2 regions of the Pseudodesulfovibrio profundus genome follow, and region 1 is predicted to be linked to the other one. Evidence: predicted binding sites of a transcription regulator. Region 1 holds the regulator's gene; the other holds the start of a gene.
The links. The regulator sigma-54, encoded in region 1, starts transcription at its own class of promoters, with help from an activator protein. The targets are predictions, from matches to a motif close to CTGGCACGGNNNNTGCTT.
Positions count from the first base shown of each region.

Region 2: a site for sigma-54 is predicted at 1,572-1,589, ahead of prsT (XrtA/PEP-CTERM system TPR-repeat protein PrsT). Genes of this name have one in related genera too.

Region 1 is NZ_LT907975.1:345,479-348,665, forward strand. It holds gene lptB (LPS export ABC transporter ATP-binding protein) at 1-332, shown strand, start outside; gene rpoN (RNA polymerase factor sigma-54) at 555-1,961, shown strand; gene hpf (ribosome hibernation-promoting factor, HPF/YfiA family) at 1,999-2,541, shown strand; gene DPRO_RS01680 (PTS sugar transporter subunit IIA) at 2,545-2,994, shown strand; gene rapZ (RNase adapter RapZ) at 3,013-3,187, shown strand, end outside.
Region 2 is NZ_LT907975.1:1,391,967-1,395,153, reverse strand. It holds gene DPRO_RS06695 (IS5 family transposase) at 1-826, opposite strand, end outside; gene prsT (XrtA/PEP-CTERM system TPR-repeat protein PrsT) at 1,667-3,187, shown strand, end outside.

The DNA of each region.
Region 1 (3,187 bases):
ATCAACCAGCCATGTTTTTGTCTGGTGGTGAGCGTCGTCGTTTGGAAATCGCTCGGGCGTTGATAATGAATCCGAAGTTTATTCTTCTCGACGAGCCCTTTGCCGGAATCGACCCGATTGCTGTAATCGATATTCAGGAAATCATTTCAGTCTTGAAAAGCATGGGGATCGGTATCCTGATTTCCGATCATAATGTCAGAGAAACCTTGAATATTTGTGATCGGGCATATCTCGTCTATGAGGGAACGGTAATTCTTGAAGGTACGCCAGAGGAGATTGTTGAAGACAGTCAGGCTCGGCAAATTTATCTTGGTGAAGACTTCAGATTGTAGTTTATCAAGCCTTATTTTGATAAGTCGATTTACACTCCATGTAAACGTTGGTACACTTTTTTCATGGGGCGATTGTTTGTAAAATAGTTCATATTTTTCAATAGTTATATTTGCACGCTTGCCACATGGTTTTCAGTGTGTCATAATGATATTCAAGTTATTTGGTTTTTATTAATGGATTCAATTTAGGCAGTATTTGGAAGCATGCCTTAAGGCTGGTATATGGGACTCGAACTTAGACAACAACTCAAGCTCTCGCAGCAACTGGTCATGACGCCTCAGCTGCAGCAAGCCATCAAGCTGCTGCAACTTTCGCGTTTGGAGCTGCTGGAGACTGTTCAGCAGGAATTGATGGAGAATCCGTTTCTGGATGAAGCAGAAACGGAAACTGAAATTCCTGAGCGAGAAGAGTTGACAGAGTCCCAGGCTGAAGAGGAACTTGTTCGGACTGCTGACTGGGAAAACTATCTTGGTGAATTTTCCAGTACATCCAAGCAAGCGGCATCCAGGGACTCTGAAGTCCCGGAAGAAGGGGTGTCGTTTGAAGCTCGCCTGGCATCCAAGCCCTCGCTGGAAGGTCATCTCCACTGGCAGATGCGTTTGTCCAATTTTACTGAGCGAGAGATTGAAATAGGCGAAGCGGTCATAGGGAATATCGATCATAATGGATACCTCCAGGCATCCAATGATGAGATACGATCCATGGTCCCCGCAACGGATGAGGAAATCGACAACCTTGTTCATCGCATTCAGCGCCTCGATCCGGTTGGTGTGTGCGCACGGACCCCCCAAGAGTGTTTGGAAGTGCAGATGGAGGTTCTTGGGTACGACGATCCCATCCTCCAATCCCTTGTCAGGGATCACCTGGAAGACCTCGAAAAGAATCGATACAAGCCGTTGGCGCGGAAGTTCAAGATATCCATGGAAGAACTCAAGGAATATCTTGATCTCATGCAGACACTTGATCCGATGCCCGGTACCAATTTTTCCAGTACTGAACCGCACTATGTAAGTCCTGATGTTTTCGTTTACAAGTATGGTGATGAGTTTGTCATCATTCTGAATGAAGATGGGATGCCGAGACTGCAAATGAATTCTTTCTACATGGACTCCATGCGCGGAGCTGTCGAGAAAGAGAAAGAGTATTTTCAAGAAAAGATGCGTTCTGCAGCCTGGTTGATGAAAAGTCTGTACCAACGGCAGAGAACTTTGTATAAAGTAGTTGAAAGTATTATTCGTTTTCAAAAAGAGTTTTTTGAAGTGGGCGTCACAAAGTTGAAGCCACTCATACTCAAGGAGGTTGCTGAAGACATCGAAATGCATGAATCCACCGTTAGCCGGATTACCACGAGCAAGTATGTTTCCACTCCGCACGGGATATTTGAGTTGAAGTTCTTTTTCAACAGTGCGTTGGATCTTGACGATGGTTCCCAGGTGGGTTCGGAGAGCGTTAAGGCACTCATTAAACAGATGATTGCCGAAGAAGATACGAAGAAACCGTTGAGCGATGAAAAAATTGGCGAAATACTCAAGGATAAGCTTGAGGTGAACATCGCCAGGCGTACCGTAGCCAAGTATCGCTCAGCAATGGGGATTCCATCTTCGTCCAAGCGCAAGCAGTACTTCTGATTTTGAACTTGTTGGACCTATAAACAGGAGGTAGCACATGAACATAAGCTTCACTTTCAAGGATTTTGAGCCGTCCGATCATTTGAAGGGCTATGCACAAAAGCGATTTGAAAAGGTAGGCAAGTTCGTCTCCGACTCCGATGAGGCCGATCTTCAGGTAAACCTGTCGGTCGACAAGTTTCGCCATAAGGCCGATGTTATCCTGAATGCCGATAATATCCATATATCAGCGTATGAAGACTCCGAAGACATGTATGCGACCATTGATATGGTCGTTGACAAGTTGGAAGCACAACTTCGAAAGATGCGTGAAAAGATGAAGTCTCGCGTCCGTTCCGGGCGAGGCAACAAGGTGCAGACCAATTTCTTCGCTTATGAAGAAAGCAATCGGGAGGCCGGACCTACCATTGTTGGCACCGACACATATGAACCCAAGCCAATGTCCATTGATGAGGCTGCATTGCAACTGAATTCGCTCGACAATGATTTCCTCGTATTCCTGAATGCGGAAACAGAAGGTGTTAATGTCATTTACAGGCGGAAGAACGGCGATTACGGCCTGATTGATCCTGGTAATTAAATTATGAAATTAGGTGATTATCTGGAGAAGGATTTGATCCTTCCCAATCTGACTTCCGACTCAAAGTCGGGGGTTTTGATGGAACTCATATCCCCTGTGGGTAAAGCTCTTTCCGAATTGGACACGGACTACGCAGTCCGTGTCCTTCTTGATCGTGAAAAACTCGGCACTACGGGCATCGGAGACTCCATTGCCATTCCTCATGGTAAACTGGAGAACCTGGAAAAGGTCGTTGTTGTCGTAGGAAGAAGCCCTGAAGGGGTTGACTTTGAAGCGCTGGACAATCGTCCGTGCTCTATTTTTTTCCTGGTGCTTGCTCCCGAGCAAATCGCGGGGATGCATCTTCGGATACTCGCTCAGATTTCCAGAGTGCTTAAAGATAAAGAATTTCGAGAACGGTTCATGGAAGCCAAAGATGTTGAAGAACTCTGGAAGCTTCTACAAGACGTATAATTCGCAAAGGGTCTCTTCTTGAGTACATGCAATTCATTTCCCGTGGTTATTGTAACCGGTCTTTCCGGATCAGGGAAAAGTACCGCACTTAAGGTGTTTGAAGATCTCGGCTTCTTCTCTATTGATGGGTTGCCCGCTGGCATGTCGGCCAAAATTGCCGAATTGATGATTCGGCAGGACTCCCGATATAGGG
Region 2 (3,187 bases), 1.0 Mb from region 1:
CGCGATCAAACAGAATGTCCCGGTTCTTCCCGCTGCAATAGCCCTTGTCCGCATAAACCCGTGCGCCGGGATCAAGGCCGACGCCATTCACGAGCCGCTCGAATTCGCCCGTGTCCGAATGGTTCGCGGGAGTGATGTGACCACAGAGCAGAAACCCGTCTCGACTGTCCGTCGCGGCATGGAGCTTGTAGCCGTAATAGGCCCGATTTCTCTTGCGGAGCCAGGCCGCCTCCTCGTCATCCGAATAGCTGACCCGGCAGTCCACCGGCCCATCCTGTTCTTCGGCGTCCTCGGAACGGTCCTCAGGCATCACGTCGATAACCTTGCGCGGCCGCCGCTGCGACTCGACTACCGAGGCGTCCACCACGGCTCCCTCACGGACAAGAAGCCCTTGTCCTTCAAGCTGGCGGTTAAGCATGTCGAGCAAGGAGTCCAGCACCTTCAGGCGGATCAAACCGTTACGGAAACGGCATATGGTGGTCTCGTCCGGCACGTCGTCCTCGATGGAAAAACCGGTAAATCTGACAAAGGAGAGCCGGTCGAGCAGCGCCTGCTCCACGCCCGGATCACTCAGGTTGTACCAACGCTGCAAGAGCAGAATCTTGAACATCGCCAGAGGCGGATAGGCGGGATTGCCCACGGCGTTGGCCTTGCGCCTGATCTTCTTGCACAGAAAGGCGTTGATGGGCTGCCAGTCGATGAGTTCGTTGATCTCATCCAGAAATGTGGTCTTGGTTCTGCGGTGCCCCAGGAAGTAATCACCCAACCGAGGTCCTTTCTGCCGAATAGCCATGCCTTCCTCCTTTGGATGGAGAAATAATAGCATAATAAATCAAATAGTTAAAGAGTAAAAGTGTGGGATTTGCCGTGCAGAGGTCTCTGTATTAGCAAGTTATGATGCTAGTCCTGAAAAAACAGACATGCGCTCACCTCTTTCAAAGAGAGCGGTGATCGTATGAAGTGGCACTCTCGGAGCAATGCGAATCCAGCTCCTTTCAATAATTGAAAAATGGCTCTGTAACCCGACTGCGGGCGATAAATTCTGTGAAGAGTTGATCGTGCGTCTGGCATTATTTGTTTGTGACAAATGCTAAAAAGAAGTTGGCACAAAAGAGTCGGGATGAGGCAAAAAAAGTTCTGGATGGCGTTTCGGATTAGGTGTCTGGAAAAATAAGACACTGCATTTTGCGACTGTCTGAAAACCTGACAACTGGCGATATCCCGGTATATGGCCGAAAAACGATTGGGTAGTCCTCCCAATGTGGGTGACTAGCTGTTGAAAATTATTTTTTTATCACATTATATTGGATGTTTAGTGCAAAATCAGCACTCCCAAAGTCCGTCTGCAAGAGCCGCCAGCCACTCCAGGTAATGTCATTTATCTAATGTATGCAGACTGTTAGATGTCCCGATTTTCGGTGTTGGCCAGCTGTCGGTGACGCTTACAGTGTAAAGGATCCGAGACAGAGAGTCTGGAAAACATGGACAAGCATGGTTGTATTTCTGAATTATAAAATAGGGGAATTGTATGTAACTTGCCGATTTGTTGTGGTTATTTTGTGTATTGGTGGCTGGCATGGTTATAGCATTTAGGGGACCAACTTGGATGGAGTGTTGTATTGATTGTTTTTTTCCTAACTCAAACCATAAATCCCTGGAGTCTGCAGTGAATCGTCTTGCCACCATTCTTATACTGATCCTCTCCCTCACCATGGTTGCCTGTGGTCAAGATGTTTCCGAATTGATGGCCGAAGGCGATCAATACCTTAAGGAAGGCAACTACCAGGGAGCCATCGTCATCTACAAGACCGTGCTCGAAGATTCGCCGGAGTCCATGGAAGCCCGTTTGGGTTTGGCCAAGGCATATCTGGAGACCGGCAAGATTTCTCAGGCCGAAAGCAATTTTGAAAAGTACATTCGCCAGAACCCCTACGACAAGAGCGTTCTGATCGATATGGCGAAGATCAATTCCTATGAAAAGGACTACGATGCCGCCATCGGGTATCTTAAGGATTATATAAAGGAGTACCCTGAGTCGTCGGAAGCCTATCAACTGCTGGGTAAGAATTACTGGGCATTGGGTGACAAGCCCAACACGTTGCAGAGTCTGCAAAAGGCCGTGGAAGTGGCTCCTTCCGACAATGATGCCCGCTTTACATTGGCGCAGTTCATCGCCCTCGAAGACGGCAAGGAAGAAGCTGACAACCTGGTCGCAGCCATCCTCCAGGATGACCCAAACCACCGTGATGCGTTGCTCTATCGTTCACGCGCAGAAATGGCTGCCGGCGATCTCGAAAAGTATCAGGCCACCCTCAATCAGATATTGGCAAATCATCCTGATGACGCGTTCGTCAAGTATGCGCTCGCCAAGTCGTATATCGCTCAGGCCCGCCTCGACGAAGCTCAGGCCATTGCAGACGAGCTGAAGCAGACCGCTCCCGATACCGCTTTTGGCAACAAGATTCAGGGACTGGTTCGTTATGGTCAGCGCGACTTCAAGGGAGCCATTGACTCTTTTCTGGAAGCTGTTTCCATCCATCCCGATCTCGAAGGGTATTTCAACCTTGGACTGAGCTACTACAACAAGGGTGATCTGGAGACTGCGATTTCCAACCTCCGCATCGCTGCCGACCGTTCCGACAAGTTCATCAACGCCCGCGAGATGATCAGTCTGATTCTGCTTCAGCAGAACCGCGTGGATGAATCCATTGCCGAAGCCCAGAAGGTGCTCGAAGTTGATCCGCAAAGTGTGACGGCTCGCGTCATCCTCAGTGATGCCTACACCCTCAAGGGCGAGCCGGAAAAGGCTCTGCAATACGCCAAGAAGGCGTCCGAAGAGCGCCCGGATTTCACTGGTGCCTATCTCAAGATCGGCTCTCTCGAATATGAACGTGGCGACATGAACAAGACCGAAAGCGCGCTTCGTCAAGCCATGGACAGCGCTCCCCAGGCTCTTCGTCCCAAGATCGTCCTCGCATCTTTCTACCTGAGTCAGAGCAACAAGAAGCAGGCCAAGCGCGTGCTGGAAGATGGACTGACCGGTGCCAAGGGTGATGTCCCGTTATACGTATTTCTTGCTCGGCTGGCTCTTCAGGACAATAACGCCGATGAAGCCCGTGAGTATCTGGCAAAGGCCAAGGAGGCCGATCCTAGCGTATCAAGGCCGTACCTGATGCTCGCTTCCATG